One region of the Streptomyces sp. NPDC006283 genome, then DNA from elsewhere that is predicted to be linked to it. Evidence: riboswitches for the same ligand, from Rfam matches in the RefSeq annotation. Region 1 holds a riboswitch; each other region holds the start of a gene.
What was found. Region 1 has a riboswitch for cobalamin ahead of ABZ070_RS13790 ((2Fe-2S) ferredoxin domain-containing protein). Riboswitches for the same ligand answer to the same signal wherever they lie in the genome.
Positions count from the first base shown of each region.

Region 2: linked by a shared signal. The riboswitch ahead of metE (5-methyltetrahydropteroyltriglutamate--homocysteine S-methyltransferase) and the one ahead of ABZ070_RS13790 ((2Fe-2S) ferredoxin domain-containing protein) in region 1 are both predicted to bind cobalamin.
Region 3: linked by a shared signal. The riboswitch ahead of ABZ070_RS31920 (energy-coupling factor ABC transporter permease) and the one ahead of ABZ070_RS13790 ((2Fe-2S) ferredoxin domain-containing protein) in region 1 are both predicted to bind cobalamin.

Region 1 covers NZ_JBEXRZ010000051.1:34,413-37,676, reverse strand. Annotated here, with positions in the region: gene ABZ070_RS13800 (hypothetical protein) at 1-356, opposite strand, end outside; gene ABZ070_RS13795 (hypothetical protein) at 722-1,102, opposite strand; cobalamin riboswitch at 1,449-1,639, shown strand; gene ABZ070_RS13790 ((2Fe-2S) ferredoxin domain-containing protein) at 1,679-2,068, shown strand; gene ABZ070_RS13785 (ABC transporter substrate-binding protein) at 2,188-3,177, shown strand; gene ABZ070_RS13780 (iron ABC transporter permease) at 3,264-3,264, shown strand, end outside.
Region 2 covers NZ_JBEXRZ010000106.1:9,518-12,781, reverse strand. Annotated here, with positions in the region: gene aceB (malate synthase A) at 1-447, shown strand, start outside; gene ABZ070_RS21705 (3-hydroxybutyryl-CoA dehydrogenase) at 444-1,313, shown strand; cobalamin riboswitch at 1,485-1,701, shown strand; gene metE (5-methyltetrahydropteroyltriglutamate--homocysteine S-methyltransferase) at 1,863-3,264, shown strand, end outside.
Region 3 covers NZ_JBEXRZ010000245.1:443-3,706, forward strand. Annotated here, with positions in the region: partial or broken gene cbiQ (cobalt ECF transporter T component CbiQ) at 1-163, opposite strand, end outside; gene ABZ070_RS31915 (energy-coupling factor ABC transporter substrate-binding protein) at 170-532, opposite strand; gene ABZ070_RS31920 (energy-coupling factor ABC transporter permease) at 529-1,218, opposite strand; cobalamin riboswitch at 1,248-1,468, opposite strand; gene ABZ070_RS31925 (PTS fructose transporter subunit IIA) at 1,540-1,950, opposite strand; gene dhaL (dihydroxyacetone kinase subunit DhaL) at 1,947-2,564, opposite strand; gene dhaK (dihydroxyacetone kinase subunit DhaK) at 2,637-3,264, opposite strand, start outside.

The DNA of each region.
Region 1 (3,264 bases):
TCTTCCTCTGCGGCCACCAGGTTGATGATGAAGTTGCATGTGCCGGATTGGGACTGGCCAAGCGCCTGCTGGATTTCCGACGCGTTCGCCTGCGTCACCGTCGAACTTTCGTTGTCATTTGCGGCGTTCGCCTGGTCCGAGGCCGCCTGCTGACTTCCCACCTGATTGAGCACACAGGCCGGCACGATGATGATCGGCTGCTCGTCGTCCCGGTCCTTGGGGCTCTTGTCCTTCGAGCCCTTGTCCTTCGAGTCCTGACCCTTGGGCTTACGGTCCTTCCGGTCCTTGTCCTTCGGGTCCACGCTCTTCGTGCCCGGACCCTCCCGGTCCGCGGTGAGGGACTTCACGGTGCGCACACCGTCGTCCTGGGACTGGGCGAGTGCAGTGCCCGAAGCGGCCACAGAAAGCATGCTGATCGCCGCGCCGATGAGAACTGCCTTTGTAGTGCGGTGCACAGATTTTCCCTTCTCAGTCGCTGCCCCAGGATGCGCACCTGGGCCCCAGGATCCCTACCAGGCTGCGAGGACAACACCGCCGGAGCACCCTGGTCTTCGCCCATTCGGTCCATATGATGATCAGTGAACGCTGCCGAAATCTCGCTGCACATCAGCCCCGCGGCAACGACCAGCCATCGACCACAGCTCGCTGTCGACTGAACACTCCTCCAGAGAGCCACGCGCCACTTCGGGTCACATCAGCAAGAACCAGCGGACCGCCCGCCTCACGGATTGGGTTGCTGAAGCTGCGTCAAAAGCTCGCTGACGGTCTCGCATGTACCCTCTTGGGCTTGGCTGAGCGACTGACTGCTCTCCGACACATTCGTCTGCGACACCGACGAGTCCGCGCTGTTTCCGTTCGCGGCGTTCGACTGCGCGGAAGTCGTCTCCTGAGTCCCGATCTGACTGATCACGCAGGTCGGCACAACGACGCTCGGCTCCTCTTCCTGACCGTCCTTGGGGCCCGGACCCTCCTGGTGCACGGTGAAGGACATCACGGTGCGCACACCGTCGTCCTGGGACTGGGCGAGTGCAGTGCCCGAAGCGGCCACAGAAAGCATGCTGATCGCCGCGCCGATGAGAACTGCCTTTGTAGTGCGGTGCACAGATTTTCCCTTCTCAGTCGCTGCCCCAGGATGCGCACCTGGGCCCCAGGATCCCTACCAGGCTGCGAGGGCAACACCGCCGGAGCATCCTGGTCTTCGCCCATTCGGTCCATATGATGATCAGTGGGCCAGATCAACGCCGTTGAGCTGGAGTCCGGTCCATCACGCCAACGGTCAGGGCGTGGCAGCGGTCGGCCGGGACCAGACGGCGGGCCCCGTTCGGCGTGACCACGGGTCGGCCCGCTGGTACACAGCGCACGAGAGCCCGCGGGGGCGTGCGTCGCCCGCGCCGGGGGGCGCGTGCCCCTTCGCTCCGGCCTGTCCGGCACCCGGGCTTATGACGTGGAGTGTCCTTCTGCCATGATGTCCCGCGAATAGGCGACGGCGGAACGAGGAAGCCGGTGTGAATCCGGCGCGGTCCCGCCACTGTGATCGGCGAGCGGATCCCGAACAGACCACTGCCCGGATGCGGGTGGGAAGGCCGGGACGAGCGTTGACCCGAGAGCCAGGAGACTCACGCGGTCGCCTCCTCGAATTGACTGGGGCGGATTTCCCCGGAGAGGAGGGCTCGTCGGGATGCCCAGGAGACCATCGTCGGCCGGTCCGGTTCCGTGCCGGGTCGTGGTGTGCCGGGACTGCTGCTGTGGCAGCCCCAAGGTGACCGGGGTCGACCACGGGGAGCAGACCGCGCGTCTTGCCGAGCACGCGCCGGTTCGTGTGTCCGACTGTCTCGACGTGTGCGACCAGGCGAACGTGATCGTCGTGCAGCCCTCGTCCGAGGGGCGCGCCGCGGGCGGCCGGGCGGCCTGGTTCGGTCTCGTCAACGACACCGCCGCGACCGAGGACATCGCCGCCTGGGTCCGGGCGGGCGGGCCGGGGGTCGCCGCGCCACCGGACATCCTCGAGCTCTACGCCTTCACCCCGCCTCGGCGCGCCCGGTCCGGGCCGCTCCCCGACGTCGGCTGACCCGCGCACCCCCCCCGGCCGACCGAGCGTCCTCCGACGAGAGTCCGCCGGTTTCGACCAGCCTCCGGACCACTGTCCGGACAGTCCAGTACCACCCCAGCGGTGAGAGGATCCGCCACATGATGGGCAAGCGCCCGATGTCCCTGCTGTCGACCATGGCCGTGGCCCTGCTGATGTCCGGCTGCGGCGCCACCGCGGACCGGGACGACGCCCCGTCGGCCCACTCCGCTGCCGAGGGATTCCCCGTCACCGTGTCCAACTGCGGTGTGAAGACGACCTATCAGCGTCCCCCGCAGCGCTCGGTGTCGATGAACCAGCACGCGACCGAGGTCATGCTGGCACTGGGCCTGGAGAAGTCGATGGTTGGCACCTCCTATCTCGACGACAGGATCCTCCCGGAGTATCAGGAGGCCTACGGCGGGATCAAGGTGCTGGCGAAGGAGTACCCCTCGTTCGAGACGCTGCTGGCAGCCGAACCGGACTTCGCCTACGGCGGTTTCGCCAGCACCTTCGACGAGAAGGAAGGACGCAGCCGCGACGCCCTCTCCAAGGCGGGGGTCAATTCCTATCTGAACATCGAGGAGTGCCCGTCCGGGCCGGTGACGATGGCCACGATGGACGCGGAGATCCGGAACGTGGCGAAGATCTTCGGCGTGCCGGACCGGGCGGAGCGGCAGTTGAAGAAGCTCCACGGCACGCTGGACACGGTCAAGGGCAAGCTCGCCGACGTCACCCCGGTGAACATCTTCGTGTACGACAGTGGCGACAAGACCGCCTTCACCGCGGGCGGCGCGGGCATCGGCAACGAGATGATCAAGCAGGCCGGCGGGGCGAACCTCTTCGCCGACCTGGACAAGGCGTTCGGTGACGTGTCGTTCGAGCAGGTGGCCGAGCGCGCGCCCGAGGTCATCGTCATCTACGACTACGGCGACCAGCCCGTCGAGGACAAGAAGAAGTTCCTCCTCGCGAACCCGGCGCTGAAGGACGTACCCGCCATCAAGAACAAGCGGTTCGCGGTGCTGCCGCTGTCGTCCACGGTGCTGGGCGTCCGGGTGCCCTCCGGCGTGGAGTCCCTGGCCCGCCAACTCCACCCGGACCGGTTCAAGTGACCGGCGCCACCGACGCCACAGGCGTGACGGAGCCGACCAAGGCGAAGGGGGCCGCGGTGGCCGGCGCGACGAGTGCACGGACGGCGG
Region 2 (3,264 bases), on a different contig from region 1:
CTCCACACCCGCCCGCATCAGATCGAACGCACCCGCGAGGACGTCGAGGTGACGGCGGCGCAGCTCCTGAGCGTTCGTCGCGTCAGTGCACCGCCGACACCGGAGGGCCTGCGGACCAACATCGCGGTCTCCCTGCGCTACTTCGCCGCATGGCTGCGCGGGCAAGGAGCCGTCGCCCTGGACGGACTCATGGAGGACGCCGCCACGGCCGAGATCGCCCGAGCCCAGATCTGGCAGTGGCTGCGGCACCGGGTCGTCGAACGCGCGACGGTCCTGGAACTGCTCGAGGACGAGCTCGCGTCCCTCGGCGCGGAATACCCGTGGGCCGCAGTCGACGAAGTGCGCGCGATCTTCGAACGGACCGCACTGGCAAGGGACCTGCCGGACTTCTTCACCACGGATGCCTACACCCGCCACCTCGTGCGCCGCCCGGAGGGACAGTCATGACCACAGCCATCCACCGGGTAGGGGTCGTCGGCGGCGGCCAGATGGGCGCGGGCATCGCCGAGGTGTGCGCCCGCGCCGGTCTGGACACCGTGGTCTGCGAGGCCGACTCCGTCGCCGCCCGCGCCGCGCGGGACCGGGTGGCCGTCTCGCTCGAACGAGCTGTAAAGCGCGGGAAGTTGGACGAAGTCGCCGCAGAGGACGCCCTGGCGCGGATGGTCTTCACCGGCAGCCTCCACGATCTGGCAGACCGCCGGCTCGTCATCGAAGCCGTCGTCGAGGACACCGAGGCGAAAACGGAGATCTTCGCCCGCCTGGACAAGGTCGTCGAGGACCCTGAGGCGATCCTCGCCAGCAACACCTCCTCCATCCCGGTGATGCGCCTGGGCATGGCCACCCGTCGTGCCGACCGTGTCATCGGACTGCACTTCTTCAACCCCGTCCCCGTGCTGCCGCTGGTCGAAATCGTCTCCTCGCTGCACACGACCCCGGAGACAGCCGCGGTCGTACGGGACTTCGCCACGCACACCCTGGGCAGGACGGTCGTCCACTCCCAGGACCGGGCCGGCTTCGTCGTCAACGCGCTGCTCGTCCCCTATCTCCTGTCGGCGATCCGGATGACCGAGTCCGGCTTCGCCACCGCCGCTGACGTCGACACGGGCATGGAGCTGGGCTGCGCGCACCCGATGGGGCCGCTCAAGCTGGCCGACCTGATCGGCCTGGACACGGTCGCCTCCATCGCGGAATCCCTCTACGAAGAGTTCAAGGAACCCCTGTACGCACCGCCGCCGCTGCTGCACCGCATGGTGGAGGCGGGGCTTCTCGGCCGCAAGAGCGGTCGCGGGTTCCACACGTACGACCGGGGCTGAGGGGTCCGGGTCCGCCGCGGGCTGAGGGGCCTGCGGCTGCTGTGGAGAGGGGCGCGGAACAGACTGGTGATCTGTTCCGCGCCCCTCACACGTTCGCCGACCGCACACATCCGTGTGTGACGTCACGTTCCGGAATGTGAAAAGCGATGCCCGGGAAGGCATCCGCCCTCTAACCTGGCATGTGCAGCTGGTTCGCCCTGCCCGCCAGGCAGGTGCGTCGTAAGAGGGAACCCGGTGGGAATCCGGGACTGCCCCGCAGCGGTGAGTGGGAACGACCGCCGTCATACGCACTGGATCCGGCCGGATCCGGGAAGCGACGGCCAGTAGGAATCTGCCTTGGCAGATGCGCCCGCGAGTCCGAAGACCTGCCCGTTGCCCGCACGCGACCGATCGCGTGCGGACATCCCGGTGACCTCGTGGGCGGGTCGGCGTGCATACCAGGTGGAGCACCGCGCCGTCGGCGCGCGTCCGGTCCGCCCGGTGGGTCATTCCTTCGCGTCCGTGTCCCGTCCCGGGATTCTCAGGAGTCATCTCGCGAAGGAGATTTCCGTGACAGCGAAGTCCGCAGCCGCGGCGGCACGGGCAACCGTGTACGGCTACCCCCGTCAGGGCCAAAGCCGTGAACTGAAGAAGGCCGTCGAGGGTTACTGGAAGGGACGCGTCAGCGCTGACGCCCTCCGGGAGACCGCGGCAGACCTTCGCCGCTCGAACTGGCAGCACTTGGCCGACGCCGGCGTCCACGAGGTGCCGACCGGTGATTTCTCGTACTACGACCACGTTCTGGACACCAGTGTCATGGTCGGCGCTGTCCCCGAACGGCACCGCGCGTCGGTCCACGCCGACGCCCTGGACGGCTACTTCGCGATGGCACGCGGCACCCAGGACGTCGCTCCGCTGGAAATGACCAAGTGGTTCGACACCAATTACCACTACCTGGTCCCCGAACTCGGCCCGGACGCCGTCTTCACCGCCGACTCCACCAAGCAGGTCGCCGAGCTGAAGGAAGCCCTCGCGCACGGACACACCCCACGTCCGGTCCTCGTCGGCCCGGTCACCTACCTCCTGCTGGCGAAGCCCGCTCCGGGTGTGGCCGCGGACTTCGAACCGCTCACCCTGCTCGACCGGCTCCTTCCCGTGTACGCCGAGGTGCTCGCCGACCTGCGGGCGGCAGGCAGCCCGGCCGAGCTGAATGCCGCAGCCCGCGCCTACCGCCATCTGGGAGCCGCCACCGACCGGCCGAAGCTGCTGATCGCCTCGTACTTCGGGCGGCTCGGCGACGCGCTGACCGTCCTGGCCAAGGCTCCGGTCGAGGGCCTCGCGCTCGACTTCACCGAATCGGGCAGCGCCAACCTCGACGACCTCGCCGCGGCCGGCGGGCTGCCCGGAAAGCGGCTGGTCGCGGGTGTCGTCAACGGGCGCAACATCTGGATCAACGACTACGAGCAGTCCCTCGCCACCCTCGGCACGCTCCTGGGCCTCGCCGACCGCGTGGACGTCTCCGCGTCCTGCTCGCTCCTGCACGTCCCGCTGGACGCCGCCGCCGAACGCGACATCGACCCGCAGATCGCCCGCTGGCTCGCTTTCGCACGGCAGAAGACGCAGGAGATCGTGGTCCTCGCGCGCGGTCTTGCCCAGGGCACCGACACCATTGCCGCGGAACTCGCCGCGAACCGTGCCGATCTGGCCTCCCGGGCCGGATCCGCGCTGACCAGTGATCCCGCGGTGCGGGCCCGCACCGCGGCCGTCACCGACGCCGACGGACGGCGCTCGCAGCCCTACGCCGAGCGGACCGTCGCCCAGCGCGCGCACCTGCGCCTGCCGCTCCTGCCCACGACGACCATCGGCTCGTTCCCGCAGACCTCCGAACTGCGCACCGCCCGGGCCGACCTGCGGACCGGCGGGATCGACATCGCAGGGTACGAGGAGCGGATCAAGGACGAGATCCGAGAGG
Region 3 (3,264 bases), on a different contig from region 1:
GACCGAGCAGTACGGCCAGGGTGGCCGCGGCGACGAGGACGGCCCCCGGCCAGGGCGGCAGGCAGACCGCCGTCACGGTCAGGCCGAGCCCGAGGACCGCCTTTTCGCACGGGTGGCGGCGGCGCCAGCGACTGCTGTGCGCCGCCGCGTCGATCGGCAGCATCTGCGGCTACGACACCGTAGTGGTGCTGTCCGCGTCCCGGCCGGCGGCCCCGGACTCCTTGCCCAGGGCCCGGTCCTCACCCTGCCGGCGGCCCTTCCGCAGCCCGAAGTAGTACGCCAGCACACCCGCGCCCAGCGCCGCCTGCAGCGAGAACAGCGCCGACTCGACCTCCCCTGACGGCGGTTCGTACAGCGGCGAGAACCACGGTTCGTAGTCCGGCTCGAGCTCCGTGATCGCCGCCTCCGCCTCTCCGTCGGCGCCGGCGAACGGCTCCTCCTTGTGGTCACCGAGCCCGAGGACCAGTGGCAGCACGGCCAGTGCCGCCACGATCAGCAGCAGCAAGGTGTTGATCTTCGCGTTACGGCTCATCGGACCGCCGCCTCCTTCTTCGCACCCTGGACCAGGACACCGAGCCGCGTGAGCTCGCCCTTGCTGGACTGGCTGAGCAGCCGCATCACGAGCACCGTGAGCAGACCCTCGCTCACGGCCAGCGGCAGCTGTGTGATGGCGAAGATCCCGCCGAACTTGGCGAGCGCGCCCAGGAAACCGGTACCCGGGTCGGGGAACGCGAGTGCCAGCTGGACGCTGGTGACGCAATAGGTGGACAGGTCGGCGACGAACGCGCCGAAGAAGACGCTCACCATCAGGGGTACGTCGAACCGGCGCAGCAGCCGGTAGATCCCGTACCCGGCCCACGGCCCGACGATCGCCATCGAGAAGACGTTGGCGCCGAGTGTGGTGAGCCCGCCGTGCGCCAGCAACAGCGCCTGGAACAGGAGGGTGATGGTGCCGAGTACCGCCATGATCGGCGGTCTGAACAGGATCGCGCCCAGACCCGTGCCGGTCGGATGCGAACAACTGCCCGTGACGGACGGGATCTTCAGCGCCGACAGGACGAACGTGAAGGCCCCGGACGCACCGAGCAGCAGGGTCGATTCGGGATTGGCCCTGACCTCTCGGGTCAGGGCCCGTACGCCGTGGACGACGAACGGGGCGGACGCGGCGCCCCAGGCGGCCGCGTGCAGCGGGGGGAGATAGCCCTCGGCTATGTGCATGATGTGGGAGACCCTCTCCAGCACCTCGTGGATGGACAACGCACCTCGGCCGGTCTCCTGGCTGACGGGTCATGCCGTCCGGGCTCCGCCTTCCCGGGCACCACGCGCAGGCGTGGTGTCCCAGTGGCTCCCCGTGAGGGGGTGGAACCGGACTTCCCGATCACAGTGGCGAGGGCCGCACCGGTACTGCACCGGTTTCCCGAACACCAAGGCCCCGTGACAGTAGTGCGCCGACCAGGCACATCACAAGCCGCGCACGGGCGCACCGGCCCGCGGCCGGGTGAGCTGTTCACCACATCCCGGCCACGCGCCGCTCACACGTCACTGTTTTCGGTAGCCGTACGCCTCCGCCGCCGCGGCCTCCACCGCGTCCAGATCGCCCCCCGCGCCGGCCGTCACCACCGCCGCGACCGCGCCCTCCAGGAACGGCGCGTCCACCAGCCGTGTCCCCTCCGGCAGTTCGTCGCCCTCGGCCAGCAGCGCCTTGACCGTCAGCACGGCGCTGCCCAGATCGACGAGGACCGCGACGCCCGCGCCACGGTCGACCTGCTCCGCGGCCGCGACGATCAGCTCCGAGCTGGTGCCGAGGCCGCCGTCCGGTGTGCCGCCCGCCGGGGCCACGGGAGCCGTACCGCCGCCTCCTGCCAGCTGCTTGGCGAGTTCGGCGACGGCCGCGGCCACCTCCCCGCTGTGCGAGACCAGCACGATGCCCACCTGATTGCCGTCGCTCATGCGCCTGCCGTCTCCACCGTCTCGGCGAGTGTGGCCACCATCAGGGCCGAGGAGGTCGCTCCCGGATCCTGGTGTCCGATGCTGCGCTCGCCGAGGTAGCTGGCCCTGCCCTTGCGCGCCTGCATCGGCACCGTCGCCAGCGCTCCCTGCTCCGCCGCATCCCGGGCCGCGGCGAACGACTCGGTGCTGTCACCGAGCGCCGCCACCGCCGGCTCGAGGGCGTCCAGCATCGTCTTGTCGCCGGCCTTCGCGCCGCCCAGCTGCGCCACCGCGGCGACACCCACCCGCAGTGCCTCGGCGAACTGCCCCGGGCTCACCTGCGCGTCGTCGCCCAACGCTTTGCCGGTGCGCCGCAGCAGTGTCCCGTACAGCGGCCCGGACGCGCCGCCGACCGTCGACACCAACTGCCGCCCGGCCAGCATCAGCACGGCCCCCGGCGTCGGCGGGGGCTCCTTCTCCAGGGCGGCGCCGACGGCCGTGAAACCGCGCCGGAGATTGCTGCCGTGGTCGGCGTCGCCGATCGCCGAGTCCAGCTCGGTCAGTCGGTCCGCCTCCCGGTCCACGGTGACCGCGGTGGCGGCCAGCCAGCGGCGGAAGAATTCGGCGTCGAGCACAAGCACTCCCTGGGGTGAGTCGGGTCTGTCGAGCGTTGACATGCGACGTGTGGCGTACGGTTCGGAGCCTTTTCACCGCCCCCAGCGCAGCCCCGGTGTCTGCACCGGCGCGTCCCACAGCCTGAGCAGCTCCTCGTCCACCTGGCAGAGCGTGACGGAGGCGCCCGCCATGTCGAGGGAGGTCACATAGTTGCCGACGAGCGTGCGGGCGACGGGCACCTCCCGCTCCGCCAGCACCCGCTGGACCTCGGCGTTGAAGCCGTACAGCTCCAGCAGCGGCGTCGCACCCATTCCGTTGACGAGCGCGATGACCGGGCCCGACGGGCGCAGATCCTCCAGCACGGCGTCGACGGCGAAGTCCGCGATCTCCCGCGAGGTCATCATCGGGCGGCGTTCCCGCCCCGGCTCGCCATGGATGCCGATGCCCAACTCCAGTTCACCGGGAGGCAGTTCGAACGTCGGGCTGCCCTTGGCGGGTGTGCTGCACGCACTCAGCGCCACGCCGAAACTCCGGGAGGACTCGTTCACCTGCCGGGCGATCGCCTCCACCCGCTCGAGCGGCATCCGATCCTCCGCCGCGGCCCCGGCGATCTTCTCCACGAACAGGGTCGCGCCCGTACCGCGCCGCCCGGCGGTGTACAGGCTGTCGGTCACGGCGACGTCGTCGTTGACGAGGACCTTCGCGAGCCGGACCCCCTCG